2 regions of the Ralstonia sp. 22111 genome follow, and region 2 is predicted to be linked to the other one. Evidence: predicted binding sites of a transcription regulator. Region 2 holds the regulator's gene; the other holds the start of a gene.
What was found. Region 2 encodes FNR, which switches genes on or off when oxygen is low (the NO sensors DNR and NnrR bind a similar motif). Its sites were predicted from a motif close to TTGATNNNNATCAA; they were not measured.
Positions count from the first base shown of each region.

Region 1 (15,203 bases), on a different contig from region 2:
AACGAGCGGACCGACATCAACAAGGTGCCGCTGCTGGGTGACATTCCGGTGCTGGGCAACCTGTTCAAGAGCACGAACAAGATCAACAACCGCACCGAGCTCCTCGTCTTCCTGACGCCGCGAGTGCTGTCCGATCAACTGTCGCTGAAGTAATCGGCGATAGCATCGCGATCCGAAAGCCCGGCCTCCTGCGTGGAGCGCCGGGCTTTTTTGTGTCCTGCCCCCGGGTTTGTGCAGGATGGTGACCAAATGCCACTACAATCAAGCTCAAATTCCTGATTTCACGCGATTTTGTCTGTTTCCAACGTTTTTTTCGTCGGCTTGATGGGCGCGGGCAAGACCACGGTCGGCCGGGCGGTGGCGCGCCGGCTCGATCTGCCGTTCTTCGACTCCGACCATGAGATCGAAGCGCGCTGCGGCGTGCGTGTGCCGGTCATTTTCGAGCACGAGGGCGAAGTGGGCTTCCGTGATCGCGAAACCCACATGATCGACGAACTCACCTCGCGCGATGGCGTGGTCCTCGCCACCGGCGGCGGCGCCGTGCTCCGGCCCGAGAATCGCGCTTTCCTGCGCGAGCGAGGCACCGTGATCTACCTGCGCGCCAATCCGCATGACCTGTATCTGCGCACGCGTCACGACAAGAACCGGCCACTTCTGCAGACCGAAAACCCGCGTGCCAAGCTTGAAGAACTGCATGCGATCCGTGATCCGCTATACCGTGACGTGGCGCACTTTGTCATCGAAACGGGCAAGCCCACCGTGGCGCAGCTTGTTAATATGGTGCTGATGCAACTTGAGGTGGCCGGCATTGTGGCGCCGCCGGCAGGCACCTCCACCTCCTCGCAAGTCTCCCCTCAGTCATGATTACCGTTGATGTTGACCTTGGCGATCGAGCCTATCCGATCCATATCGGCTCTGGGCTGCTTTCCAAGGCCGAGTTGTTTGCCCCCCACATTCGCGGCGCGCGTGCCGTGATCGTCACCAACGAGACCGTCGCTCCGCTCTATGCAGCCAAGGTCGAGGAGGCCATTCGTTCGCTCGGCAAGGCTGTCGACACCGTCGTGCTGCCCGATGGCGAATCGTTCAAGAAGTGGGACACGCTCAATCGCATCTTTGATGCGCTGTTGACGGCGGGCGCAGACCGCAAGACCACGCTGATCGCGCTGGGCGGCGGCGTGATCGGCGACATGACCGGCTTTGCCGCTGCCTGCTACATGCGCGGCGTGCCCTTCATCCAGGTGCCGACGACGCTGCTGTCGCAGGTTGATTCCTCTGTGGGCGGCAAGACGGGCATCAACCACCCGCTGGGCAAGAACATGATTGGCGCGTTCCACCAGCCGCAGGCGGTACTGGCGGATATCGATACGCTACGCACGTTGCCTGCGCGCGAGCTGGCTGCCGGCATGGCCGAGGTCATCAAGCACGGCGCAATTGCCGATGCCGATTACTTCGCCTGGATCGAGCAGAACATCAAGGGCCTCAACGATTGCGATACCGACCTGATGGCCGAAGCCGTGCAGGGCTCGGTCCGTATCAAGGCGGCTGTCGTGGCGCAGGACGAACGCGAGACCGGGCTGCGAGCCACGCTCAATTTCGGCCATACCTTCGGCCACGCCATCGAGGCCGGCCTGGGCTACGGCGAATGGCTGCACGGCGAGGCCGTCGGCTGCGGCATGGTGATGGCGGCGGACTTGTCGCATCGCCTGGGCTTTATCGACATCGATACGCGCAACCGAATCACCGCGCTCACGCGTGCGGCCGACCTGCCGACGGTGGCGCCGGACCTGGGCGTCGATCGCTTCATCGAGCTGATGCGCGTCGACAAGAAAGCCGAAGCGGGCGAGATCAAGTTCGTGTTGCTGCGCAAGCTGGGCCAGGCGTTTGTGACCACGGTGCCCGATGCCGACTTGCGCGCCACCTTGCAGCACGCCGTGCTGCGACCACCGACCGAAGCGCCCGTCGCCTGAGACAAGATGAGATGGCCTGATGAACGACCGATTTGATTTGCCGGCCGCCCCGTTCGATCTCGAAGGTCATCTCGCCCCCTACGCCGCGCATTCTGCGCAGACGCGCGGCCGCGTCCACGCCGAGCCGCCATCCACGTCGCGCACTGAGTTCCAGCGTGACCGCGATCGCATCATTCACAGCACCGCGTTCCGCCGGCTTGAATACAAGACGCAGGTCTTCGTGAATCACGAAGGCGATCTGTTCCGGACCAGGCTCACACACAGCCTGGAGGTCGCGCAGATTGGCCGGTCGATTGCGCGCAGCCTGCGTCTGAACGAAGACCTGGTCGAAGCGGTTTCGCTGGCACACGATCTGGGCCACACGCCCTTCGGCCACGCTGGCCAGGACGCGCTCAACGATTGCATGAAGCCGTATGGCGGCTTTGAACACAACCTGCAGAGCTTGTTGGTCGTCGATCGGCTGGAAGAGCGCTACGGTGGTTTTGATGGCTTGAACCTGACGTTCGAAACGCGCGAGGGCATTCTCAAACATTGCTCGCGAAATAACGCGGCCACGCTGGGTGACCTGGGCCGGCGCTTTCTCGAAGGGCAACAGCCTTCTTTGGAAGCACAGCTGGCCAATCTTGCCGATGAGGTTGCATACAACAACCATGATATCGACGACGGCCTGCGCTCCGGCCTGATTACGCTGGAGCAACTCGAAGGCGTGCCGCTGTGGGCCATTCACCGGCGCGAAGCCGAGGCCGCGTTCCCGAATGTCAGCGGCCGGCGCCTGATCAACGAAACCATTCGCCGCATCATCAACGCGCTGATCGTCGATCTGATCGGCACCACGCGTGCCGGCATTGCCGACGTTGCGCCGCGATGTATCGACGATGTGCGCGCCGCGCCAGCGCTCGTCGCGTTCTCAGATCCGATGCGCGAAGAGGCGCGCGCGCTCAAGCGCTTCCTGTTCGACAACCTGTATCGGCATTACCTCGTGATGCGCATGGCCGCGAAGGCGCGCCGCATCATCGACGATCTGTTCCGCGTCTTCATGGACGACCCGCGCCTGCTGCCGCCGCAGTACCAAGCGAAAGCCACCCCCGAAGAGCAGCCGCGCTGGATTGCGCATTACATCGCGGGCATGACGGATCGCTACGCCATCAAGGAGCACCGCCGCATCTTTGCCGTAGATGCGGTTTGAGTAACGGCAGTAACGGTCGAGCCGCTATCCGATCGCCTGGCTCCCAAGCGATCTGAAACCAGGTCAAAAGCAAACGCCCAAAAAAAATGCCCGGCCGCCCCAACGCATGCCGGGCCGAACGCGCCAACCACCGCCGACGAGCGCCCCCGCCGTCGACGGCCCCTGCGGCACGTCGGTAAAAGTCGATCAGGACAGTGTCAGTTCGCTGATCGTCCTCCCTTAAAAGCGATAACCCAGGCCGACGCCCAGCAGCCATGGGTCAACCTTGACCTTGCTGATGGTCTGACCGGCCATCTTCACGTCGGCGCTGATCCAGGTCTTCTTCAGGTCGACGTTGAAGTAGAGGCGATCGGTCAGGCGATAGTCGAAGCCGGCCTGCAGCGCGGGGCCGAAGCTGTTCTTGCTGAGGTCCAGCGAGCCAACGCCCGGCACCTGCAGATTCACATTCGAGATGCGGGTGTAGTTGATGCCCGCGCCCAAGTACGGCTTGAAGCGCGACTCGGGCGTGAAGTGGTATTGCATCGTCAGGATGGGCGGCAAGTGGCGGAAGCTGCCGATCTTGGTCGGGCCGCCCAGCGCGCTTTGCATGACCGTGACGTCCTGTTGTTGCGGGTAAGTCAGGATCAGCTCGGCCGCGAGGTGCGGCGTAAAGAAGTACGAGATGTCCAGCTCAGGCAGGACCTTGTTGTTGATCTGAATGGCATCAGCCGGAATGGCCAGTGCGGGCACCGCGTCGGATTTGTTGGCGGCTGTCAGGTTGACGGCGCGCAGACGCACCATCCAGTTGCCGGTGGCCGGCGCCAAATCCGTGCTCTGCGCAAAGGCGGTCTGGCTGAATCCGGCGGCAAGCATTCCGGCGGCAACAGCTACGGTGGCTAGGCGGTGAAAAGCCATGAATCGCTCCCTCTCTTGTCGTCTCGTGATGTGATGGGAGCCAGTCTCGCGGGGAAGTCGCTTGGCCGATTTGCTCGGGATCAAGTTCACCCCGTCGTCGATGACGCGTACGGCCGCCAATTTGACGGCACGCAAACTCTGCCGTCGCCCCTCGACGACAGTCGGGATGCAAGCGTTTGCCTGCCAAAAATTGGGGACAGGTTCGCCGGCTTCACGCTACGATGGCGCTTTTCGCCGCACTGTCTTTTCCATGGCCCGCCTGCCTCGCCTCAGTCCCACCGATGTCCCTGTGCACGTGTTGCAGCGCGGCAACAATCGCCAGGTCGTTTTTCGCGGTGACGACGACTACGCGTTTTATCTCGATACGTTGCGCATGGCCGCGCGCGAGCACGACTTTGCCGTCCATGGCTTCTCACTGATGCCGAATCACGTCCACCTGGTGGGAACGCCCAAGGTGGCGGACAGCCTTTCGCGCACGCTGCAGGCGGTCGGGCGGCGCTATACGCGGTACTTCAACGCCGCGGCCGATCGCAGCGGAACGCTGTGGGAAGGGCGTTTCCGCTCGACCGTGCTGGACCCGGCCGAATGGGTGTTGCCGATGCTGCTGTATGTGGAGTCCAACGCCGTGCGCGCGGGTCTCGTCAGCACGCCGGAAGACGACCGATGGAGCACGTATCGGCACCATGTGGGTATCCAATCCATCCCGTGGGTGAGTGACCACTATTGCTATTGGCGGCTTGGTAATACGCCTTTCGAGCGCCAATCTCGCTATCGAACGTTGTGGCATGAAGGTTTGGGCTCAGATCAGCTGGCGCAGATTCGCCAGCATGTGCACAGCGGTTGGCCGCTTGGCAACGAGGCGTTTCTCGCGACACTGGCGCGCGCCGGAGGCCGCCGCGTTGCCCCATTGCCCAAAGGGCGACCGCCTCGCCAACCCGCAGAAGCGGTCGCGGAGGGCGGCGTGCGTACCGAATAGCGAGTAGCGGCGCCGTCGTGCCCAGGTGCTTCGATGTGGACGAATTTAATCTGTCCCCAATAATAAACCCGCACTGTTGTCGTGCATTTATTAATTTACTCCGACCCCATTTAAAAACTTTTGCCTGTTACAGGCTGCTCTTTTATATTCGTTCCACCCCGCATTCATGGTGCGGCGCGCCATTGCCTGTCTGCCACCGCATCCGCACGATCGCGAGGGCCTTCCACGGTGCGCAGTACCGACAACCTCGGAAGATCGCCGTGGAACAACATTCCTTCCCCGCCGCACCGTCGGCCCAGGGTCTGTACGACCCGACCAATGAACATGACGCTTGCGGCGTCGGCTTTGTCGCTCACATCAAGGGCAAGAAGAGCCACGAGATCGTCCAGCAAGGCTTGCGCATCCTGCACAACCTCGACCACCGGGGCGCCGTCGGTGCCGATCCGCTGATGGGCGACGGCGCGGGCATCCTGCTGCAGATTCCCGACCAGTTCTTCCGCGAGGAGATGGCGAAGCAGGGCATCAACCTGCCGCCGGCCGGCGAATATGGCGTCGGCATGATCTTCCTGCCGAAGGAACACGCGTCGCGCCTAGCCTGCGAACAGGAACTTGAGCGCACCGTGCGCCTGGAAGGCCAGGTCGTGCTGGGCTGGCGCGATGTCCCGGTCGACAAGACCATGCCGATGTCGCCCACGGTGCAGAAGACCGAGCCGGTGATCCGCCAGATCTTCATCGGGCGCGGCCGCGACATCATGACCACCGATGCGCTGGAGCGGAAGCTGTACGTGATCCGCAAGACGGCAAGCCACGCGATCCAGGCGCTCAAGCTCAAGCACGGCAAGGAATATTTCGTGCCGTCGATGTCGGCGCGCACGATCGTCTACAAGGGCCTGCTGCTGTGCGAACAGGTCGGTCGCTATTACCAGGACCTGGCAGACCCGCGCACGGTGTCGGCGCTGGCGCTGGTGCACCAGCGTTTTTCGACCAACACGTTCCCCGCATGGGAACTGGCGCACCCATACCGCATGGTTGCCCACAACGGCGAAATCAACACCGTCAAGGGCAACGTCAACTGGATCAACGCGCGTACGGGCGGCATCTCGTCGCCGGTGCTGGGCGATGATCTGCCCAAGCTGTGGCCGCTGATCTATCCGGGTCAATCCGATACGGCATCGTTCGACAACTGCCTCGAACTGCTGACGATGGCCGGCTACCCGCTGGCCCAGGCGATGATGATGATGATTCCGGAAGCGTGGGAACAGCACACGCTGATGGACGACAACCGTCGCGCCTTCTACGAATACCACGCCGCGATGATGGAGCCGTGGGACGGCCCCGCCGCCATCTGCTTTACCGACGGCCGCCAGATCGGCGCGACGCTCGACCGTAACGGCCTGCGTCCGGCGCGTTATTACGTCACCGACGACGACATGGTCGTGATGGCCTCGGAAGCCGGCGTGCTGCCGATTCCCGAGTCGCGCATCGTCAAGAAGTGGCGTCTGCAGCCGGGCAAGATGTTCCTGATCGACATGGAGCAGGGTCGCATCATCGACGACAAGGAACTCAAGGACAACCTGGCGAACGCCAAGCCGTACAAGAGCTGGATCGATGCCGTGCGCATCAAGCTCGACGAGCTGGACGCGAAGCCCGAAGACGTGGCCGCCGAAACCAAGCCGGCCGCGAAGCTGCTGGATCGTCAGCAGGCTTTCGCCTACACGCAGGAAGACGTCAAGTTCCTGATGACCCCGATGGCCGCCAACGGCGAAGAAGCCGCGGGCTCCATGGGCAACGACAGCCCGCTGGCCGTGCTGTCGTCCAAGAACAAGACGCTGTACAACTACTTCAAGCAACTGTTCGCGCAGGTCACGAACCCGCCGATCGACCCCATCCGCGAAAACGTGGTGATGTCGCTCGTCTCGTTTATCGGCCCGAAGCCGAACCTGCTGGAGCTGAACAACATCAACCCGCCGATGCGTCTTGAAGTGAGCCAGCCCGTGCTGGACTTCAAAGACATGGCGAAGATCCGCAACATCGAGCACTACACCGGCGGCAAGTTCATGGCTTACGAGCTGGACATCTGCTATCCGGTGGCGTGGGGCAAGGAAGGCATCGAAGCGCGCCTAGCCTCGCTGTGCGCAGAGGCCGTCGATGCGGTCAAGTCGGGCTACAACATCCTGATCGTGTCGGACCGCGCGGTCGACGAGAAGCAGGCCGCGATTCCGGCGCTGCTGGCCACGTCTGCCATCCACCATCACCTGGTGGACAAGGGCCTGCGCACGAGCACGGGGCTGGTCGTCGAAACGGGCTCGGCCCGCGAAGTGCACCACTTCGCCCTGCTTGCCGGCTATGGCGCAGAAGCCGTGCACCCGTATCTGGCGATGGAGACGCTGGCCGAATTGGCGCCGGGCCTGGGCCTGACCGCCGAGAAAGCCATCTACAACTTCACCAAGGCGATCGGCAAGGGCCTGCACAAGGTGATGTCCAAGATGGGCATCTCGACGTACATGTCGTACACCGGCGCGCAGATCTTCGAAGCGATCGGTCTGTCGCGTGAACTGGTCGACAAGTACTTCCAGGGCACCGCATCGAACGTCGGCGGCATTGGCATCTTCGAGGTGGCCGAGGAAGCGCTGCGCCTGCACCGTGACGCCTTTGGCGATGCGCCGGTGCTGGCCAACATGCTGGACGCCGGCGGCGAATACGCCTACCGCGTCCGCGGCGAAGAGCACATGTGGACGCCGGATTCGATCGCCAAGCTGCAACATGCGACGCGCGCGAATTCGTACCAGACGTACAAGGAATACGCGAACCTCATCAACGATCAGAGCAAGCGCCACATGACGCTGCGCGGTCTGTTCGAGTTCAAGGTGGACCCGGCACGCGCGATTCCGCTGGAAGAAGTCGAACCGGCCAAGGAGATCGTCAAGCGCTTTGCGACCGGCGCCATGTCGCTCGGTTCGATCAGCACGGAAGCGCACACCACGCTGGCCGTGGCGATGAACCGCATCGGCGGCAAGTCGAACACCGGCGAAGGCGGCGAAGATGAGCGCCGCTACCGCAACGAACTGCGCGGCATTCCCATCAAGCAGGGCACGAAGCTGTCGGACGTGATCGGCCGCGAAGTGGTCGAGCGCGATCTGGAACTGCAAGAAGGTGATTCGCTGCGCTCGAAGATCAAGCAGGTGGCGTCGGGCCGTTTTGGCGTGACGGCCGAGTACCTGGCTTCGGCTGATCAGATCCAGATCAAGATGGCGCAGGGCGCAAAGCCTGGTGAAGGCGGTCAGCTGCCCGGCCACAAGGTGACGGATTACATCGGCAAGCTGCGTTACGCGGTGCCGGGCGTTGGCCTGATCTCGCCGCCGCCGCACCACGACATTTACTCGATCGAAGATCTGGCACAGCTCATTCACGACCTGAAGAACGTGAATCCGCGTTCGGACGTGTCTGTCAAGCTGGTGTCGGAAGTGGGCGTCGGCACGGTGGCAGCAGGTGTCGCCAAGGCCAAGGCCGATCACGTGGTGATCGCCGGTCATGACGGCGGTACCGGTGCCTCGCCGTGGTCGTCGATCAAGCATGCCGGCACGCCGTGGGAGCTGGGTCTGGCCGAGACGCAGCAGACGCTGATGCTCAATGGCCTGCGCAACCGCATCCGCGTGCAAGCCGACGGCCAGATGAAGACCGGCCGTGACGTGGCGATTGGCGCGCTGCTGGGCGCGGACGAGTTTGGCTTCGCCACCGCACCGCTGGTGGTCGAGGGCTGCATCATGATGCGCAAGTGCCACCTGAACACCTGCCCGGTGGGTGTGGCGACGCAGGATCCGGTGCTGCGCAAGAAGTTCTCGGGCAAGCCCGAGCACGTGGTGAACTACTTCTTCTTCGTGGCCGAAGAAGTGCGCGAAATCATGGCGCAACTGGGCATTCGCACGTTCAACGAACTGATCGGCCGCGCGGACCTGCTCGACACGAAGTCCGGCATCGAACACTGGAAGGCCCGCGGCCTGGACTTTGCGCGCATCTTCTACCAGCCGGCCAAGAAGGAAGGTGAGCCGTGCTACCAGGTCGATGTGCAAGACCACGGTCTCGATCGCGCACTGGATCACCAGCTCATCGAGAAGGCCAAGGCTGCGATCGAGAAGGGCGAGCGCGTGTCGTTCATCCAGCCGGTGCGCAACGTCAACCGCACCGTGGGCGCGATGCTGTCGGGCGAAGTGGCCAAGCGCTACGGCCATGAAGGTCTGCCTGATGACTCGATCCACGTGCAGATGCAGGGTACGGCTGGCCAGTCGTTTGGCGCGTTCCTGGCGCATGGCGTGACACTGGACCTGGTGGGCGACGGCAACGACTACGTGGGCAAGGGCCTGTCGGGCGGCCGCGTGATCGTGCGCCCGCCGCACGAGTTCCGCGGTGAGCCGACCAACAACATCATCGTCGGCAACACCGTGCTGTACGGCGCGCTAGCCGGTGAGGCGTTCTTCAACGGCGTGGCCGGCGAGCGCTTTGCGGTGCGCAATTCCGGGGCCACCACGGTGGTGGAAGGCACGGGCGATCACGGGTGCGAGTACATGACCGGCGGTACCGTCGTCGTGTTGGGTACCACCGGCCGTAACTTCGCGGCAGGCATGTCGGGCGGCGTTGCCTACGTCTATGACGAAGACGGCCTGTTCGACAAGCGCTGCAACACGGCGCAGGTCGCGCTGGAATCGGTGCTGTCGGCAGCCGACCAGGAGAAGGCGCATACCCCGTCGACCTGGCACAAGGTGAACGGCGAGCGCGTGCTCGACGAGCAACTGCTCAAGGCGCTGGTGGAAAAGCACTTCCGCTACACCGGCTCCGAGCGTGCCAAGGAGCTGCTGGCCGACTGGAACAACGCCCGTCGCCGCTTCGTCAAGGTCTTCCCGACCGAGTACAAGCGCGCGCTGGCCGAGATGTACGAACGCGAACAGGAAGCCGGCCGCGAACAGATCGCAGCCTGATTCCCGTCGATTTGGGGAATGGTTGATCCGCGCGATTGGCCATTCGCCACCACCGAATACAACGCAACCTCACAAGACAGGCTCGACTGCCTGGCTGGCGCGACTGTGCCGGCAGAGCAGCATCGGGTCAGGAAGGACACCATGGGCAAGGCGACCGGTTTTCTCGAATTTCCCCGCCAGAACGAGGCATACGAAGCGCCCGAAGCGCGCGTGAAGCATTACAAGGAGTTCGTGTTCGCGCTGGCGGACAACGAAGCCAAGATCCAGGGCGCGCGCTGCATGGATTGCGGCATTCCGTTCTGCAACAACGGCTGCCCCGTCAACAACATCATCCCGGACTTCAACGACCTGGTGTATCGCCAGGACTGGAAGACGGCGATTGAAGTGCTGCACTCCACCAACAACTTTCCCGAGTTCACGGGCCGCATCTGCCCGGCACCGTGCGAAGCGGCTTGCACGTTGGGCATCAACGAACTGCCGGTCGGCATCAAGTCGATCGAGCACGCCATCATCGACAAGGCGTGGAAAGAAGGCTGGGTCGCGCCGCAAGTGCCGAAGCACAAGACTGGCAAGACCGTGGCCGTGGTCGGCTCCGGCCCTGCAGGCATGGCTGCAGCGCAGCAACTGGCGCGCGCCGGTCACGATGTGACGCTGTTTGAAAAGAACGACCGCATTGGCGGCCTGCTGCGCTACGGCATCCCCGACTTCAAGCTGGAAAAGGCACAGATCGACCGCCGCATGCAGCAGATGGAAGCCGAAGGCGTGACCTTCCGCACCGGCGTGATGGTGGGCGACAAGACGGTGCCGGCCGGCATCACCAACGACGCGCGGGAGATGATCTCTGCCGACGACATCCTCAAGCAATTCGACGCTGTCGTGCTGACGGGCGGTTCGGAAGTGCCACGCGATCTGCCGGTGCCGGGCCGTGATCTGGACGGCGTGCATTACGCGCTCGAATTCCTCATCCCGCAAAACAAGGAAGTGGCCGGCGATGCGCCGAACCCGATTCGCGCCGATGGCAAGCACGTCATCGTGATCGGCGGTGGCGACACGGGCTCGGACTGCGTGGGCACGTCCAACCGCCATGGCGCCGCATCGGTCACGCAGTTCGAACTGCTGCCGCGTCCGCCCGAAGAAGAGAACAAGCCGCTGGTGTGGCCGTACTGGCCGATCAAGCTGCGCACCTCGTCGTCGCACGATGAAGGCTGCGAGCGCGACTGGTCGGTCGCTACCAAGGCGCTCATCGGCGAGAACGGTCGCGTGACGGGCCTCACCGCCGTGCGCCTGGAGTGGAAGGACGGCAAGATGGCCGAGGTTGCAGGCAGCGAGTTCACGCTCAAGGCCGATCTCGTGCTGCTCGCGATGGGCTTTACCAACCCGGTCGGCGGCGTGCTGGATGCCTTTGGCGTGACGAAGGATGCGCGCAACAACGCGCGTGCCGCCACCGAGGGCGACAACGCCTACGCGACCAACGTGCCGAAGGTCTTCGCTGCCGGTGATGTGCGCCGCGGCCAGTCGCTCGTGGTGTGGGCTATCCGGGAAGGCCGCCAGGCCGCCCGCTCGGTTGATGCGTTTCTCATGGGCCATTCGGAACTGCCGCGCTGACCACGCGGTTGACCGTCTGACTCAGGCCCGCCTGCCTCGGCGGGCTTTTTTGTTTGTGACACGCGTGTTGTGGCGGCAGCGTCATGCCTCATGGTTTACGTCGACATGGTTTACATGAGTGCAGGGCGGACGGGCGGATTTCTAGAATGAGATCTCCCCGTGATCCCCGACCACCTCATGCGACCTCGTGCCCGCAATGTGCGTGCAGATGTGCCCCACGCGCCGGATGAGCCGCATATGCCGGACCGGCAGCGGCGGCGCACGCTTGCGTGGCTGGGCGTGCTGCCGGCAATGCTGACGTCGCCCGCGCATGCATTGCTGCAAGGGTATCCCTCGCAACCGCTGCGTCTGGTCGTGCCCGCGGCGGAAGGCAGCGCGTTTGATGCGCTGGCCCGGGCACTGGCGACGCAACTGCAGCAGCAGGTCGGCCGCGAGGTGGGCGTCGAAGATCGCCCGGCAGCCAATGGCATGGCCGCCGGCGAGGCCGTCGCCCGCGCGCCGTCCGATGGCCATACGCTTCTGCTTCAACAGACCACGTTCGTCGCCCAGCCCGCGCTGGAACCGGCATCGTATGACCCGCTGCGCGATTTTCAACCGGTAGCGATGGTGGCTACGCTGCCGCTGTTTCTCGCCGTCGATGCGCGCTTGCCGATCTACTCCATCACCGATCTGCTTGCGCAGGCGCGCGGCGAGTCCGTCACGGTCAATTGCGGCTCGGATATCGTCGGCACGTGGTCGCATCTCGTCGCCGAGCAGTTTGTGCGCGACTACGCTTTCCACGCGCCGCACGTGGCCGTTCGCGGTGAAGCCGGGCTCGTGCAGCAGATTCTGGCTGGGCGCATGACGGCATGTTTCGCCTGCTATCCGAGCGTGGCGGCAGCCGCGGCCAATGGCCAGCTGCGGTTGCTCGGGGTGACAGGCGGGGCGCGCTCGCGCTTCGCGCCCGCTGTGCCGACGCTGCGCGAAGGCGGTCTCGCCGGATTCGATCGCAGCGCCTGGATCGGCACCTTCATGCCGGCGCGCACACCCCGGCTTCTGTCGATGCGCGCGGCGGCAGAACTGCGTCGCGCCGTCGCTTCCGGAGATGTCCACGCTACGTTGCGCGCAGGCGGCTTCGAGCCGGAATGGGATGCCCCCGACACGTTCGCCCAGGCCGTGCGCCGTGATGCCACGCATTGGCAAGGGGTGATTCGCCAAGCCGACCTACGCCTGGATAGCGGCGAATAGGGCACTTTCGTTTCTGCCCGCGCCGCCAAGACCGACTTCGCAGGCGCACCACTTTCAGCATCCCGCAAGACCCGAAAACCCATGGCGCGGCGAACAAGCCACACAAACTGTCGGTAAGAAAGGCGTGACTGACGGGCTACGCGGGTTTCCACCTATAATGGCGGGCCGCGCGAAGCCGCCCTTGTTGGCGGGTCTGCGGTCGTCAAGACAACGAGATGCGGCAGCATGAAGCCGCCAACCTGCCGAGCCCTCTGCACCGACCTCCACCGTGTCCACCCAGCCTTCCAACGCCGTTGTCGAACTCGATCAGGTCGATTTCGCCTATCAGCCAGGCGCGCGGCGCATCCTGTCCGGCCTGTGCATGCGCGTGCCCAAGGGCAGGGTGGTGGCCGTCATGGGCGGGTCCGGCTGCGGCAAGACGACGATTCTGCGGTTGATCGGCGGCCAGGTGAGCGCCGCCGCCGGCACTGTGCGCGTACACGGCCAGGACATCGGCGCCATGGACAAGCGTGCGCTGTACGCGGCGCGCCGCCAGATGGGCATGCTGTTCCAGTTCGGGGCACTGTTTACTGATTTGTCCGTCTTCGACAATGTGGCATTTCCACTGCGCGAACATACCGAGCTGCCCGAAGCCCTCATCCGCGATCTGGTGCTGATGAAACTCAACGCGGTCGGCCTGCGCGGTGCACGCGACCTGATGCCCTCGGAGATTTCCGGCGGCATGGCGCGGCGCGTGGCATTGGCGCGGGCGATTGCGCTGGATCCGTCGCTCATCCTCTACGACGAGCCGTTCGCGGGGCTGGATCCGATCTCGCTGGGTTTGACCGCGTCGCTCATCCGCAAGTTGAACGACGCGCTGGGCGCGACCAGCATCATCGTCTCGCACGACGTGCAGGAGACGTTCCACATCGCCGATTACGTCTATTTCATTGCCAACGGCGGTATTGCCGCCCAGGGCACGCCGGCAGAGCTGACCGCGTCGACCGATCCGTTCGTCCGCCAGTTCGTGCACGGCGAGGCGGACGGCCCCGTGCCGTTCCACTATCCTGGGGCGCCGCTGGCCGATGACTTCGGTCTGGGAAAGAGCGGAGGCGCGCAATGATTTCCGCCATCGGTCGCTTCGTTCTGGTGCTGATCAGCCGCTTCGGCTATGCGGCGCGCACGTTGATTTCGCTCATCGGTGCTTCCGGCGACGTGCTGCGCCGCCCGCGCCTGGTGATCGAGCAACTGCGCTTTGTCGGCAATGATTCGTTCATCATCATTGCCGTATCGGGGCTGTTCGTTGGCTTCGTGCTTGGCTTGCAGGGATACAACACGCTCAACCGCTACGGCTCCGAGCAGGCGCTGGGCCTGCTGGTGGCGCTGTCGCTGGTGCGCGAACTGGGGCCGGTGGTGACGGCGCTGCTCTTTGCCGGCCGCGCCGGTACCTCGCTCACGGCCGAGATTGGCCTGATGAAAGCCGGCGAGCAACTGATCGCCATGGAAATGATGGCCGTCGATCCGCTGGCCCGCGTGCTGGCGCCGCGCTTCTGGGCGGGCTTCATTGCCATGCCGCTGCTGGCGGCGATTTTCAGTGCGGTCGGTATTCTGGGCGGATACTTCGTCGGGGTCGGGCTGATTGGCGTAGACCCCGGGGCGTTCTGGTCGCAGATGCAGGCCGGGGTGGATGTCATGGACGACGTGCTTAACGGCGTCATCAAGAGTGTCGTGTTTGGTGTGGCGGTTACCTTCATTGCGCTGTATCAGGGCTATGAGGCCAAGGCCACGCCGGAAGGCGTCTCGCGCGCGACTACCCGGACGGTGGTGATCGCGTCGCTCACCGTGCTGGCGCTGGATTTCGTGCTCACGGCACTGATGTTCAGCTGAGCCGCCGGTTGTCGTTAGCGTTCAACGAGAAAAGATCATGCGTAAAAGCGTCCTCGATTTCTGGGTCGGCCTGTTCGTACTGGTGGGCATCATTGCGCTGCTATTCCTGGCGCTCAAAGCGGGCAATATGAGTTCGTTCTCGTTTGCCAAGACTTACCAGGTGAAGGCCGCCTTCGACAACATCGGCGGGTTGAAGGTGCGGGCTCCGGTCAAGAGTTCGGGGGTGGTGGTCGGCCGTGTGTCGCAGATCCTCTTCGACGACAAGAGCTACCAGGCCATCGCGGTGCTCGACATGGATCAGCGCTATCAGTTTCCGAAAGACAGTTCGGCCAAGGTCCTGACCTCGGGTCTGCTGGGCGAGCAATACATCGGTATCGAGCCGGGCGGCGACTCGGCCATGCTTGCTAGCGGCAGCAAGATCACGATGACGCAGTCGGCGGTGGTGCTGGAAAACCTGATCAGCCAGTTCCTGTACAGCAAGGCTGCGGATGCCGGTGCCGGCAGCGCAA
Region 1 covers NZ_JBQEPR010000011.1:105,229-120,431, reverse strand. Annotated here, with positions in the region: gene pilQ (temperature dependent type IV pilus secretin PilQ) at 1-153, shown strand, start outside; gene ACTJK4_RS22645 (shikimate kinase) at 292-864, shown strand; gene aroB (3-dehydroquinate synthase) at 861-1,967, shown strand; gene ACTJK4_RS22635 (deoxyguanosinetriphosphate triphosphohydrolase) at 1,987-3,153, shown strand; gene ACTJK4_RS22630 (OmpW/AlkL family protein) at 3,373-4,047, opposite strand; gene ACTJK4_RS22625 (transposase) at 4,298-5,023, shown strand; gene ACTJK4_RS22620 (glutamate synthase-related protein) at 5,284-9,996, shown strand; gene ACTJK4_RS22615 (glutamate synthase subunit beta) at 10,138-11,601, shown strand; gene ACTJK4_RS22610 (Bug family tripartite tricarboxylate transporter substrate binding protein) at 11,779-12,828, shown strand; gene ACTJK4_RS22605 (ABC transporter ATP-binding protein) at 13,097-13,930, shown strand; gene mlaE (lipid asymmetry maintenance ABC transporter permease subunit MlaE) at 13,927-14,694, shown strand; gene mlaD (outer membrane lipid asymmetry maintenance protein MlaD) at 14,732-15,203, shown strand, end outside.
Region 1: the regulator FNR is predicted to act here: its motif matches at 4,118-4,131, upstream of ACTJK4_RS22630 (OmpW/AlkL family protein).

Region 2 (15,203 bases):
GCCTCGCCTGTTTGCCATCAGCGAGGCCGTGTCGATTGGCCGTCGCACGTTGCGCGTGGTGCGCCAGAACCTTGGCTGGGCCTTCGCTTACAACGCGATCAGCATTCCGCTCGCCACGCTTGGGTGGCTGTCGCCGCTGGTAGCGGGCATCGGCATGTCGGTGTCGTCGTTGCTGGTGGCGCTCAATGCGTGGCGTTTGTCACGTGCCGCTTAAGGAGCCGAAATGGAAACGCTGTTCCTGCTGATTCCGCTGTCGCTGATGTTGGTGGTGGCGATTGTCGGAGTGCTGTGGTGGGCCGTCGGCTCGGGCCAGTACGACGATCTCAAGGCGCCTGCTGAATCGATTCTGCTGGACCCTGATACTCCGGCGCGTGACGCAGTGTCGCGGGACGGAACTACTTGACCACGTTGGCTGGGGTGCCTTGACGCACGTCAAGACTCGAATATCGCCCCATTCTTAACATGACCCTATCAAACCAACACTCTCGGGGAGCAAGCATGCAATCGTCCAGCGCGTTGCAGCCCACCCAGACCTTCAATTACCGCGTTGTTCGCCAGTTCTCGATCATGACGATCGTCTGGGGCATCGTCGGTATGGCGGTCGGTGCGCTGATCGCGGCCCAGTTGATCTGGCCGCAACTGAATTTCGGGGTGCCTTGGCTGACCTACGGCCGGCTACGCCCTCTGCACACGAATGCCGTCATCTTTGCGTTTGGCGGCAGCGCGCTGTTTGCGACGTCTTACTACATCGTGCAGCGTACCTGCCAGGTGCGTCTGCTTTCCGACAAGCTTGCTGCCTTCACGTTCTGGGGCTGGCAGGCAGTGATCGTGGCGGCTGCCATCACGCTGCCGCTGGGCTACACAAGCTCGAAGGAATACGCCGAACTCGAATGGCCGATCGACATCCTGATCACCGTGGTGTGGGTGGCTTACGCGATCGTGTTCTTCGGCACAATCGCCAAGCGCAAGACCCGGCACATCTACGTGGCCAACTGGTTCTTCGGCGCCTACATCATCACGATTGCTTTGTTGCATATCGTCAACAACGCTGAATTGCCGGTGTCGATGTGGAAGTCGTACTCGGCCTATGCCGGCGTGCAGGATGCGATGGTGCAATGGTGGTATGGCCACAACGCAGTGGGCTTCTTCCTGACCACCAGCTTCCTGGGCATGATGTATTACTTCGTGCCCAAGCAGGCCGAACGCCCGATCTATTCGTATCGCCTCTCGATCGTGCACTTCTGGGCGCTGAACTTCACCTACATGTGGGCGGGTCCGCACCACCTCCAATACACGTCGCTGCCCGACTGGGCGCAGTCGCTGGGCATGGTGTTCTCGCTCATTCTGCTGGCCCCGTCGTGGGGCGGCATGATCAACGGGATCATGACCCTGTCGGGTGCCTGGCACAAACTGCGCACCGATCCGATCCTGAAGTTCCTCGTGGTGGCGCTGTCGTTCTACGGCATGGCGACGTTCGAGGGCTCGATGATGTCCATCAAGACCGTGAATGCGCTGTCGCACTACACCGACTGGACGATCGGCCACGTGCACTCCGGCGCCCTGGGCTGGGTGGCGATGATCACTATCGGTTCGATGTACTACATGATTCCGCGCCTGTTCGGTCAGCAGAAGATGTACAGCACGCGTTTGATCGAGGTCCACTTCTGGGTGGCGACCATCGGCGTGGTGCTCTACATCGCCGCCATGTGGGTTGCCGGCGTGATGCAAGGCCTGATGTGGCGCGCCACCGAGGCTGACGGCACGCTGACCTACAGCTTTGTCGAAGCGGTGAAGGCAACGTACCCGTTCTACCTGATTCGCTTGGCTGGCGGTCTGTGCTTCCTGGGCGGCATGCTGCTGATGGCATTCAATGTGTTCAAGACCATCCAGGGCAGCAAGGCCATCGATGCACCGATTCCTCAATCGGCCCAGACCCCGATGGTCGCGGCACAGTGAGGAGGGGAACATGAGCAACCAATCCAACAAGTTTTTCTCGCACGAGACGCTGGAAAAGAACATCGGCTTGCTGATTGTGATGACGCTCGTCGTCGTCAGCATTGCGGGCCTGGTGCAGATCTTGCCGCTCTTCTTCCAGCATTCGACCACTGAACCGGTCAAGGGCATCGCCCCGTATTCGGCGCTGCGGCTGGCGGGGCGCGACATCTACATCCGCGAAGGCTGCGTTGGCTGCCACTCGCAGCAAGTGCGTACGCTTCGCGCCGAGACCGAGCGCTATGGCCACTACTCGCTGGCTGGCGAGTCGGTGTTCGACCACCCGTTCCTGTGGGGCTCCAAGCGTACGGGCCCGGATCTGGCGCGCGTTGGGCAGCGCTATTCGGACGACTGGCATCGCATCCATCTGCGCGATCCGCGTGAAGTGGTGCCCGAGTCGAACATGCCGTCGTATGCGTGGCTCTCGAAAACGCCGCTGGACAACAGCGACATCGAGAAGAAGATGCATGTCTTGCGTCAGCTGGGTGTGCCTTATACGGATGCCCAGATCGCCGGGGCGCGCGAGCAACTGGCAGGCAAGACCGAAGAAGATGCCGTGGTCGCCTATCTGCAAGGCCTTGGCGTGGAGCTGCGTAACGTCAGGGACGTGGCTGTCGCTCCGGCTGCCGCGCCTGCCACCGTTGCAGCGAAGGAGTAAGCCATGGCCACGCTGAGTGCAATTGCGACTGCCGTCTTCCTCGTGCTGTTCGTCTGCATTACCTGGTGGGCATTCTCCGCGCATCGCCGCGCTGCGAATGCGGAATCGGCCATGCTGCCGTTCCTGCTGCCCGATGAGACCGAGGTCGCCGGTGCGCACGCAGACGCGTCGCGCCCGCATCAATAAGGACACAGAATCATGAGCGACTTCATTTCGGAGTTCTGGGGGTATTACATCGCAGCGATCGCCCTGGTCGGCATCGTGTGGTGTGTCTGGTTGCTGTTTTCGCAGCGGCGCATTCAAGTGGCACCCGGGCACAGCGCCGGGGAAGATACGGGCCACGTATGGGATGGCGATTTGCGGGAATTGAACAACCCGCTGCCGCGCTGGTGGATGTGGATGTTCCTGCTGTCGTGCATCTTTGCGTTGGGGTACCTGATCCTCTACCCGGGGTTGGGTTCATACGGCGGCGCGCTCGGTTTCTCGACACGGGGCGAATTGGCCGCGCAGCGTGCTGCAGCCGATGCGCAGGTCCGTCCGGTCTATGCGCGTTATGCCAGCATGGATATCAAGCAGATCGCCGCCGATCCCCAGGCCCACGAGATCGGCCAGCGCCTGTTCCTGAACAACTGCGCGCAGTGCCACGGCTCCGACGCCGGCGGCTCGAAGGGCTTCCCGAACCTGACCGACAGCGACTGGCTGTACGGCGGCGATCCCGAGACGATCCTGACCACCATCACCAAGGGGCGCCACGGTGTCATGCCATCGCTGGCTGCGGTGGTGGATGGCAACCAGGCGGTCAACGTGGCCAACTACGTGCGCTCGCTGTCGGGCCTGTCTTACGACCCGATCAAGGCAGCGCGTGGTGAACCGACGTTCAAGTCGGTCTGCGCGGCCTGCCACACGGCAAGCGGCAAGGGCAATCAGACACTTGGCGCACCTAACCTGACCGACCGCGTCTGGCTGTACGGCAGTTCGGAAGCAACCATCGTCGAGACCATCCTCAAGGGTCGTGACAACACGATGCCGGCACACGAGAACCTGCTCTCACCAGAGAAGATCCGCATGCTGGCGGCCTATGTCTGGGGTCTGTCGAACAGCAACACGAGTCACGCGCAATGAGCGACAAAGAACCAGCCTGGCGTCCGATGACGCCCGCCACCGCGGCGGCGGGCGCCGAAGACGCACCCACCGAGCAGATGCTCTATGAGGTCCGGCGCAAGATTTATCCGCGCGCCGTGACCGGCGCCTTTGCGCGTTGGCGAGTCTGGCTGGTTCTGGCCACGCAAGCCATCTTTTATGGCCTGCCGTGGTTCCAGTGGAACGGTCGCCAAGCGGTGCTGTTCGACCTAGGCGCACGCAAGTTTTACCTTTTTGGGCTCGTGTTGTGGCCGCAGGATGTCATCTATCTGACGTTGCTGCTGGTGCTGTCGGCGCTGGCGCTGTTTCTATTTACGGCGGTGGCGGGGCGCCTCTTTTGCGGCTATGCCTGTCCGCAGACGGTCTACACCGAGATTTTCATGTGGATCGAGCGGCATATCGAAGGAGATCGCTTCGCGCGCATCCGCCTCGACGGTGAGCGTTGGAGCCTGCGCAAGTTCCGCCTGAAGGCCGCAAAGCATTCGGCCTGGATCCTCATTGCGCTCTGGACGGGCTTCACCTTCGTCGGTTTCTTCACGCCGATCCGCGATCTGGGCATGGAGACCTGGACGCTGTCTCTCGGCCCCTGGCAGACATTCTGGATGCTGTTCTACGCATTTGCGACGTGGGGCAACGCCGGTTTCATGCGCGAGCAAGTCTGCCGCTACATGTGTCCCTACGCTCGTTTCCAGAGCGTGATGGTCGATCCCGATACCTACGTCGTGACGTATGACACGCAGCGCGGCGAGCCGCGCGGCAGCCGCTCGCGCAACGCCGATTTCGAAGCTCAGGGTCTGGGTGCGTGCGTCGACTGCAGCATCTGCGTGCAGGTGTGCCCCACCGGCATCGATATCCGCCAAGGGCTGCAATACGAATGCATCGGTTGCGGTGCTTGCATTGACGCCTGTGACCAGGTCATGGACAAGATGCGCTACCCGCGGGGTCTGATCCGGTACACGTCGGAACGCGCGATGCTTGATCGGCTCAGCCCGAAGGAAGCCCGGCGACATCTGCTGCGCCCGCGCGTGCTGATCTATACGGGGATCATGCTGGTGCTCGTCACGGGGTTCATCGTGGCGTTGGCCATGCGGCAGCCGCTCAAGGTTGACGTGATTCGTGATCGTGGCGCACTGGCGCGTGAAGTGGACGGCGGCAAGATCGAGAACGTTTATCGCCTGCAACTGATGAACGCGTCCGAGCACCCCATGCGCGTGACCATCACCGCAGAGGGCATGCCGGAACTGGACGTGCAGGGCGGTCAGGGCGAGTCCACCACACTGGAGCTCCCGCCGGCGGCTAACCGGCTGCTGCCAGTGCGCGTGCGCCGGCCGGCTGACGATGCCGCCCCCGGCTCGCACAAAATCCGTTTCGTCATCCATGCAGACAGCGGTAGCGACAGCCTTGTACTGCGCGAACCGTCGAGCTTCATCGTGCCGCGCTGATGCGGCATCCCCAACAGGAGGCAACGATGCACGCAACGCAATCTTCCGCACAGGCCCGTCCGTGGTGGCGCGAGCCTTGGCCGTGGCTGCTGATGGCAGGGCCGTTCGTCGCCATGATCGGCTGTGGCGTGACCATCTGGCTGGCAATGTCGCATCCCGATGCTGTCATTCACGACAACGTCGTACGGCGCGGTTTGGTCGTCGAAAAGACGGCTGGCGCACCGGCGCATGCCATTCACACGGAGGCCCGATGAAGCGTCGACTGCTGATGTGGATTCTGTGGCCGGCATTTCTGTCGGCTGCCCTGGCTGAGCTGGTGGTCTTCGCGGTGGTAGACCCCGCCGACCTGCGCTTTTTCGGCGAACAGATCACGGTGTCGGCCCAGGCCGTCTACACCGTGTCGTTCTTTGTGTTCTGGTTGTTGTGCGGATTGTCGAGCGCGCTGACGCTCTATGTGTCGCCTGGCATTGGCAAGCTGGAAGCGCATGAGCACCCGCTGGTCTGAGCGGGCGCCATGGACGGCAGCTTAGGCCGCCTGACCGCTCATGACCTGGCGCAGGCCGGCCAGGTCGATCAGCTTGACGTGGCGTTGGCGGATCTGGATGAGACCTGCTTCGGCAAAGCGCGAGAACAGGCGGCTGACCGTTTCGAGCTTCAGGCCAAGATAGCTGCCGAGTTCTTCGCGGCTCATGCGCAGGACAAACTCGGTCGACGAATATCCGCGCTGGGCCGAACGCTTCGACAGGTTGAGCAGGAAGGCTGCGAGACGCTCCTCCGCACGCATGGAGCCCAGCGTGAGCAGCATCAGATGATCCTGCGAAATCTCCTTGCTCATGATGCGCAGGAACTGATGCTGCAGCGAAGGCAGCCGGCGCGAAAGGTGCTGCAACTCGTCGTAGCGCACCACGCAGACTTCGGTATCTTCAAGCGCGGTGGCGTCCGACACGTGGCGCATATCGCCAATGCCATCAAGCCCGACGATTTCACCCGGCAGGTGGAAACCCGTGATCTGATGCCGGCCGTCTTCAAGCGTCAGATGGGTTTTGAGCGTGCCGAAACGAATGCCGTACACCGCCTCCAGCGGCTCACCCAAAGAATAGAGCGATTGCCCCTTCTTAATGCGGATGCGCTCGCCGACCAAATCGTCCATCTTGCGCACGTCGTCCGAGTTCATCCCCACCGGCAGGCAGATTTGCCCGAGTACACAGGTGGAGCAACGCGAGGCTTGGTCGGTAAGTGCGATTCGAGTGAGCACGGGCGGGGGCGAATTTCGGGAAAGTGAAATGAGTAATTCTTGTTGTACAGCACCAGCTTATTATAACGGCGACCTTCTTGTCCTCGGACATTTCCGATGGGGCAAAACGCGTCAATTAGGCTTAGTTCGCAACAGTAAAACGAAAACCTTGGTCCATATCAAAAGAGCGTCAGAAAGATGAGTGCCGCGGCGCTTCTGAGCGTTTTCCTGATTGCATTGCTCGGCGGTGTGCATTGTCTGGCGATGTGCAGCGGTATCGCACTCGCGGCCGAACGTGGCGCTGTGGCGGTGCGGATCGTGTCCCGTCGCCGGCTCTGGTTTGAACAGGTCGTCATGCATGCCGGCCGGCTGTCCACCTATGCGTTGCTGGGCGCAATCATGGGTGCGATGGGCGCGACCGTCTGGCGCCAGCAATGGCTGCCGATTCAACGCGGCTTGTTTGCTTTCGCTAGCGCATTGCTGGTCGCCTATGGGGTTTTACTGCTTGTGCGTTCCGCTGGAGATGCGTGGCGGAGTGTGTGGCTTGAGCGCTTGCTTGGCCGCGTGGCAGGTGGCCTGTCTCGAGGGGCTGCCACGCTGGGCGGTAGGCTGCAGCGTCAGCCGCCGCTGCTGCGCCGCTATCTCACGGGTATGGCCTGGGGGCTGGTGCCGTGTGGCATGGTCTACGGCGCATTGGCTGTGGCGTTGTTGGCAGGCAACGCCGCCTCCGGCGCCGTGGTCATGCTCGCCTTTGGTGCCGGTACGCTGCCGAACCTGCTGATGATGTCTGGTCTGGCTGGGTGGCTGCGCGGGCTGTCGCGCCAGCGATGGGCGCGGGGCGCGGCCGGCATCGCCATCGCCGGGTTTGGGGTCTGGGGACTGGCTCACGCAATCTGGTTGCCAGAGATGCTTAACGCACACGGATTCTGTCTGGTGCTGTAGGCGTTCAGGCAGCCGAAAATTGCCAATCGCCCCATGATGGGAGGCTAGGACATCTTCCCGGTTGCGGCGCCGCTGGAAATTGCCCTACAATCAACCACAATTCGATTCGCCACCCGCGCAAATCAACAATCCTAAGCGCGGCGCCAAGCGATGCCATCCAGCGGTAGAGTCCCCTGGACAGTCGATTCGGGCGGGCTGCCGTTCTTCTTGGCAGTCGTCCGGTGCAGTATCCGTCCCCATGGCGGCGGAAGAAATTGCCCTTGTGGTGCCTGACCGGCACCGGATCAACTCGCTCCTCCGGCCCTACTTCGCGGGCATAGCCACTGCGTTTCGGTGCAGGGTCCAATTGAATTAATTGGTCTTCGCGCGCCGGGCCCGGGCGGGCAACAGCATTCAGAAATGCCGCGTGCTTCGCGGTGGGACGACAAACCTCAAGCGTGACGGCGACTGGCCGCGCGCGAGCAATGACGAGCCGCTCAACCCGATGAATACCCAAGAGGCGAAGATCGTCCTCGAAACCGCGCTGATCTGCGCGCAGGACCCGTTGCGAGTCAATGACTTACGCAAGCTCTTCGACGAAGATGTGTCCGCAGATACCATCCGTGTGCTGCTCGAAGAGCTGCGCCAGGATTGGTTGAATCGAGGTGTCGAACTGGTCGCGCTGGCCTCCGGCTGGCGCTTGCAGAGCCGCCCGGAAATGCGCGTGTACCTCGATCGCCTGCACCCGGAAAAGCCGCCCAAGTACTCGCGCGCTGTGATGGAAACGCTGGCGATCATCGCTTATCGCCAGCCGGTCACTCGCGGTGATATCGAAGACATTCGTGGCGTGACGGTCAACACGCAGGTCATCAAGCAGATTGAAGACCGTGGCTGGATCGAGGTTATCGGTCATCGCGACGTGCCGGGCCGCCCCGCGCTGTATGCGACGACCAAGCAGTTTCTCGACGACCTTGGCTTGCGCTCGCTGGACGAACTGCCGCCGCTTGAAGATGCCCGCGCCCAGGCGCAGGCGAGCTTGCTGGAGCAGGGTGCCATCGAATTTGAGGGCGGTGCAATTGCTGTGGAAGAGCTGACTGCGCTCGTCAACGACGCGCCGGAAGGCGCTGAGAGCGCCGAGGTTTCGGTGCAGGAATCGGCTGGGTCGCCGGTTGCCGAGGCTTCCGTTGAGGTCATCGTTGAAACGCCGGTGCCGCCTGCTGAGGTTGCGGCGGGTGACGAGCCAGCGCTGGAAACCGAGTCGCAAGCGCTGAGTGCGACCGAGGTTCCATCCGAAGATGAGTACAAAACACCGGTCCAGCCGCCTGCGGCTCCGGCCAATGAACATTCGTAATGCCATGGCAGCCGCGCAGTCGGCGCATGGTCTGAACCCTTAGATTTGAAAGACGTTGTGAGCACCCAGCCAGATTCCATGGATACACGTATGCCGGCCGACGCCGACGCTCAGCCGCCGCGACAAGACGGCGGTGATGGGACTGAGGCCGCGCCTCGTCGCAAGGGACTGCGCCGCGGCTTGCGCAACCTCGTGGCTTCGCGCCGCCAGCAGCAGGACGGCCGCCCTGAGGGTGAAGCCGCTGAGGCGGGTGGCGCGGACGCTGGCCAGCCTGCTCAGCCGCGCAAGAGCCGCGCGCCACGGGTGCGGAAGCCGAAAGAGGCGGCGGCTGAGCCGACGGTCGTTGCCGCAGAAAGTGCTGCATCGGCCGAACAGGCGCCAGCAGACGGCCAGGGCGAGCGACGTGGTCCGCGCGGCCGTTTTGGCAAGAATCGTCGCCGTCAAGGCGAAGGCCAGCCGGCAGAGCGCGCCGAGCGCAGCGAGCGTACGGAAGGCGCAGGGGGCAAGAATGCCGGCGGTCGTGGCAAGCAGCAGAGCCGCAACGGCAAACCGCAAGGCAAGGCCGGCGGCCCGACCCAGAATCGCGGGGGCAAGGGGCTGAAGGGTGGCAAGGGCTCCGAAGACGTCTTCCAATACGTGATTTCAGGCGCGTACGACTCGGAGGTTGACGCCGGCGGCGCCTCGCAGTCTCCCAAGACGCGCGAACTGACATCCGACGATGACGCGCCCAAGCTGCACAAGATCCTGGCTGATGCCGGACTTGGCTCGCGCCGCGACATGGAAGACCTGATCCTGCAGGGTCGCGTTTCCGTGAATGGCCTGCCGGCTCATATCGGCCAACGCATTCTCGCGACCGACCAAGTGCGCGTGAATGGCAAGCTGATCCAGCGCAAGCTTCCCAACAAGCCGCCGCGCGTGCTCCTGTATCACAAGCCGGCCGGTGAGATTGTCAGCCAGTCCGATCCGGAAGGCCGTCCGACCGTGTTCGATGCATTGCCGCGCATGAAGACCGGCAAGTGGGTCGCTGTCGGTCGCCTAGACTTCAACACCGAAGGCCTGCTGATTTTCACGACCTCCGGTGACATCGCCAACCGGTTCATGCACCCGCGCTATGGCGTTGAGCGTGAATATGCGGTGCGTACGCTTGGAGAGCTGGCTGAGATCGATCGCCAAAAGCTGTTGCACGGCATCCCACTCCAGGACGGCGAAGCCAACTTCCTGCGCTGCGTCGATGGCGGCGGCGAAGGTGTCAACCACTGGTATCACGTCGCTCTGACCGAAGGCCGGAACCGCGAAGTCCGGCGCATGTTCGAAGCGGTCAACCTGACCGTGTCGCGCCTGATCCGTACGCGCTATGGCAGCTTCGTCCTCCCGCGTGGCCTCAAGCGCGGGCGCTGGCAGGAAGTGTCGGCCGAGGATGTGCGTACGCTGATGGGCACGCTGGGCATGAAGGTGCCGACGGCCAGTTCTGGCGGTGGGCAAGACCGCCAGGGCAATCGTCGCCGTGGGCCTGCGCCGGTGCTGATGGGGCCGATGTCGTCTGGCTTTGCCGGTGAAGCAAACTTCCAGTCGCGCGGTATGGGTGTTGAGAACGGTAATCGCGCGCAGCCCGCGCAGCGCCGTCCGTCCAACCCGCGTCAGCCCGATCCGATGCAAACGTCCATGGGCTACATCAATGTGGGCGGTCCGACCACGCTGACAGCGCGCACCCGTATGGGCGAGCGCACGAATGTCCGCGGCGGCGCGGCCGGTGGCGGTGGGATGCGTGATGGGAATCGTTCGCCCGGCGGCAAGCGCCCTGGAAAGAGCGGCGGCGGCATGCCTAACGGCAACAAGGCGCCGCGCGGTGGTGGAAAACGCGGCGGTAAGCGCTAAAAAATGCGGGCGTTGTGTGCGGCAGCCGTCGCAACGCCCCCCTTTTGTGGCGGCTTCAGGGCAATTTTTGCGTTTTGCCTGGAAGCGTATTACAATGTGAGTCTAATCAAAAGTCATCCTGTAGAAGATGGGCGAATGATATGGGCGTTGCGCCCATTTTTTTTTGCTTCCGCAGGTTGGCCATACCGGGAAATTCTTCAGGAAAAACGTGCATCTGACTGATCTGATTGAGAAAACCCTCACCGCCATGGGTTACGAGCTGGTGGAAGTGGAGCGCGCGCCCGCCGGGCTGCTGCGCGTGTATATCGATCAGGCAGAGAACGGCATCGTCATTGAAGATTGCGAAAAAGTGAGCCATCAGCTCACGCGCGTGTTCGAAGTTGAAAACGTCAACTATGACCGGCTGGAAGTGTCGTCGCCGGGGCTGGATCGCCCGCTGCGCACGCTGGCCGACTTCACGCGCTTCGCCGGCCTTGAGGCCAAGGTGACGCTGCGCTTGCCGGTTGGCGGGCAAAAGAATTTCACGGGAATCATTCAGGCCCCGACGGGCGAACCAGGCCAAGAAAGAATCGGCCTTGAGTTTGAGGGCAAGGAAGGCCCCGCGCTGCTGGAATTTACGCTGTCGGAACTCGACCGCGCCCGGCTGGTGCCCGTGCTGGACTTCAAAGGAAATCGAAACAAAGGGAACAAGCAATGAGCCGCGAAGTTCTGTTGCTCGTCGATGCGCTTGCGCGCGAAAAAAACGTCGACAAGGATGTGGTGTTCGGGGCGCTGGAGGCCGCATTGGCTTCCGCGACCAAGAAGCGCTTTGAAGAAGACGTGGATGTGCGCGTGGCGATCGACCGTGAGTCGGGCGAACACGAAACCTTCCGTCGCTGGCTCGTCGTTCCCGACGATGCAGGCCTGCAGGAACCGGACAAGCAGATCCTGCTGTTCGAAGCCAAGGAGCAGAATCCTGACCTCGATGTAGACGACTTCGTGGAAGAGCAGATCGAGTCGGTCGAGTTCGGTCGCATTGGCGCGCAGGCTGCAAAGCAGGTGATCCTGCAGCGCATCCGCGATGCCGAGCGCGAGCAGATCCTGAATGATTATCTGGATCGTGGCGAGAAGGTTATGACCGGTACGATCAAGCGTGCCGACAAGAAGGGCCTGATCGTTGAAACCGGTCGCGTCGAGGCGCTGCTGGCCCGCGACCAGATGATCCCGAAGGAAAATCTGCGTACAGGCGACCGCGTCCGGGCGTACATCCTGAATGTCGACCGCACCGCACGCGGCCCGCAGATCGAGCTTTCGCGCACTTGCCCTGAGTTCCTGATCAAGCTCTTCGAAAACGAAGTGCCGGAAATGGAACAGGGCCTGCTGGAGATCAAGGCAGCCGCGCGCGATCCTGGCGTGCGTGCGAAAATCGCGGTTGTTGCACACGACAAGCGTATCGATCCGATTGGCACCTGCGTCGGCGTGCGCGGCACCCGTGTGACGGCTGTGCGTAACGAAGTTGGCGGCGAGGCCGTGGACATCGTGCTGTGGTCGGAAGACCCGGCGCAGTTTGTGATTGGTGCGCTGGCGCCGGCGCAAGTGCAGTCCATCGTCGTGGACGAGGAAAAGCACAGCATGGACGTGGTGGTCGACGAGGAAAACCTCGCCGTTGCCATCGGCCGTAGCGGCCAGAACGTTCGCTTGGCGTCGGAATTGACCGGCTGGCAGATCAACATCATGACGCCGGCAGAGTCTGCGCAAAAGCAGGCAGAAGAAAGCTCCGTCGTTCGCCAGTTGTTCATGGCGAAGCTGGACGTGGACGAAGAGGTTGCCGACATCCTGATCGAAGAGGGCTTCAGCTCGCTCGAGGAAGTGGCCTACGTGCCGCTGCAGGAAATGCTGGAAATCGAAGCGTTCGACGAAGACACCGTCAACGAGCTGCGCAATCGCGCTCGCGACGTGTTGCTGACGATGGAGTTGGCGAAGGAAGAAAAGGTCGAGAAGGTGTCGCAAGACCTGCGCGACCTCGAGGGGCTGACCCCGGAGCTGATCGGCAAGCTGGCCGAGGGGAACATCCAGACGCGTGACGACTTGGCCGAGCTGGCCGTGGACGAATTGGTCGAGATGACCGGCGTCGACGAAGAACAAGCCAAGGCGCTGATCATGAAGGCGCGTGAACACTGGTTTTCGTGAGTCGCATAAGCGTTGATCGTTTATCGCAATCCTCACTGAAACCAAGCATCGAAAGGGTTTGAATGGCAAGCACAACAGTTGCCCAACTCGCTGGCGAATTGAACCGTAGCGCATCTGCGCTGCTGGAACAATTGCAGGCCGCGGGCGTGCAAAAGGCGACGCCGGAAGACGTCATCACCGAATCGGACAAGACCCGTCTGCTCGACTATCTCAAGCGAGCACACGGCAGCGCCGAGGATGGCGCGCGCAAGAAGATCACGATCACCAAACGCGAAACCAGCGAAATCCGCCAGGCGGATGCCACCGGCAAGACGCGTACCGTGCAAGTGGAAGTCAAGAAGAAGCGCGTGCTGGTCAAGCGTGATGAGCCGAACGCGGCACAGGCCGAATCGGAGGCTGCAGAGGCCGCGCCGGTGGTCGATGCCGAGGAAGTCGCGCGTCGCGAGGAAGAACAGCGCCGCCAGGCCGAATTGCTGGCTCGCCAGGAAGCCGAGCTGAAGGCACGCCAGGAAGCGATGGAGCGCGAGGAGGCTGAGCGTCGCGCCCGTCAGGAAGCCGCCGAAGCCGAGCAGAAGCGTCAGGCTGAACTCGCTGCCAAGAAGGCGGAAGAGGAAGCCGTGGCTGCCCGCGCTGCCGCTGAAGCGTCGGACGAAGCCCCGCGCCGCAAGGCCGAGGAAGACGCCGCACGTCTGGCAACCGAGCGCGAAGCGGCCCAGAAGGCTGCTGACGAAGCGCGCGTTGCTGCCGACAAGATCAAGGCCGAGGAAGATGCCGCTCGCAAGCGTCGCGAAGCTGCTGAAGCCGAAGCCCGAGCCATCCGCGAGATGATGAGCGCTCCGGCTCGCGTGCTGAAGACGCCCGCTGAGCGTAAGGCTGAAGAGGTCAAGAAGGCCGAGCAATCGGGCACGCTGCACAAGCCGGTCAAGCCAGCTGGCGAAGCACGCCCGGCTGCGGCTGCCAAGAAGCCGGCTGCCCCCGCACCTGCCGCTGCTGCACCGGGCTCGCCTACGGGTGACAAGAAGGGCGGTCGTGGCAAGGCGGGTTGGCAAGACGACAACCGTGGTGGCAAGCGTGGCGGCCTGAAGACGCGCGGCGACACCGGTGGCGGTGCCGACGGCTGGCGCTCCGGCTCCAAGGGTGGCCGCAACCGCCATGGCGACGACAACCGCAATGCCTTCCAGGCACCGACCGAGCCGGTCGTGCGTGAAGTGCACGTGCCGGAAACCATCTCTGTGGCCGATCTGGCGCACAAGATGTCGGTCAAGGCTGCCGAAGTCATCAAGCAGATGATGAAGCTCGGCCAAATGGTGACGATCAACCAGGTGCTGGACCAGGAGACCGCGATGATCGTGGTCGAAGAGATGGGCCACCAGGCGGTCGCAGCCAAGCTGGACGATCCGGAAGCGCTGCTGATTGGCGGCGTGGAAGAGCCGACGAACGCCGAGGCCGAAACCCGTCCGCCTGTCGTGACCGTCATGGGTCACGTCGACCACGGCAAGACTTCGCTGCTGGACTACATTCGTCGTGCCAAGGTTGCGGCAGGCGAAGCCGGCGGCATCACGCAGCACATCGGTGCGTATCACGTTGAAACCGATCGCGGCGTCATCACCTTCCTCGACACCCCGGGTCACGAGGCCTTCACGGCCATGCGTGCACGTGGTGCCAAGGCAACCGACATCGTGATTCTGGTCGTGGCTGCCGACGACGGCGTCATGCCGCAGACGAAGGAAGCCATCGCCCACGCGAAGGCGGCCGAGGTGCCCATCGTGGTGGCGATCACCAAGGTCGACAAGCCCGAAGCCAACCCCGACCGGGTCAAGCAGGAGCTGGTGGCTGAGAGCGTGATTCCGGAAGAGTACGGCGGCGATGTGCCATTCGTGCCGGTATCCGCCAAGACTGGCGAAGGTATCGACAGCCTGCTGGAAAACGTGCTGCTGCAGGCTGAAGTGCTGGAACTGAAGGCGCCGGTCAATGCGCCGGCCAAGGGTCTGGTGGTGGAAGCGCAGTTGGACAAGGGCAAGGGCCCGATCGCTACGGTGCTCGTGCAGAGCGGTACGCTCAAGCGCGGCGACGTGGTGCTCGCAGGCACGGCCTATGGCCGCGTGCGCGCCATGCTGGACGAAAACGGCAAGTCGGCCAAGGAGGCTGGTCCGTCGATCCCGGTGGAAATTCAGGGTCTGTCGGAAGTGCCGGGCGCCGGTGAAGAAGTGCTGGTACTGCCGGACGAGCGCAAGGCGCGCGAAATCGCGCTGTTCCGCCAAGGCAAGTTCCGCGACGTGAAGCTGGCGCGCCAACAGGCTGCCAAGCTGGAGAACATGCTGGAGCAGATGAGCGAAGGCGACGTGAAGTCGCTGCCGCTGATCATCAAGGCAGACGTTCAGGGCTCGCAGGAAGCGCTGGTGCATTCGCTCAAGAAGCTGT
Region 2 covers NZ_JBQEPR010000005.1:214,377-229,579, forward strand. Annotated here, with positions in the region: gene ACTJK4_RS15040 (heavy metal translocating P-type ATPase) at 1-214, shown strand, start outside; gene ccoS (cbb3-type cytochrome oxidase assembly protein CcoS) at 224-403, shown strand; gene ccoN (cytochrome-c oxidase, cbb3-type subunit I) at 499-1,956, shown strand; gene ccoO (cytochrome-c oxidase, cbb3-type subunit II) at 1,967-2,650, shown strand; gene ACTJK4_RS15060 (cbb3-type cytochrome oxidase subunit 3) at 2,654-2,836, shown strand; gene ccoP (cytochrome-c oxidase, cbb3-type subunit III) at 2,849-3,772, shown strand; gene ccoG (cytochrome c oxidase accessory protein CcoG) at 3,769-5,232, shown strand; gene ACTJK4_RS15075 (FixH family protein) at 5,259-5,486, shown strand; gene ACTJK4_RS15080 (hypothetical protein) at 5,483-5,737, shown strand; gene fnr (fumarate/nitrate reduction transcriptional regulator Fnr) at 5,759-6,487, opposite strand; gene ACTJK4_RS15090 (sulfite exporter TauE/SafE family protein) at 6,665-7,408, shown strand; gene scpB (SMC-Scp complex subunit ScpB) at 7,893-8,738, shown strand; gene ACTJK4_RS15100 (pseudouridine synthase) at 8,829-10,613, shown strand; gene rimP (ribosome maturation factor RimP) at 10,822-11,310, shown strand; gene nusA (transcription termination factor NusA) at 11,307-12,782, shown strand; gene infB (translation initiation factor IF-2) at 12,845-15,203, shown strand, end outside.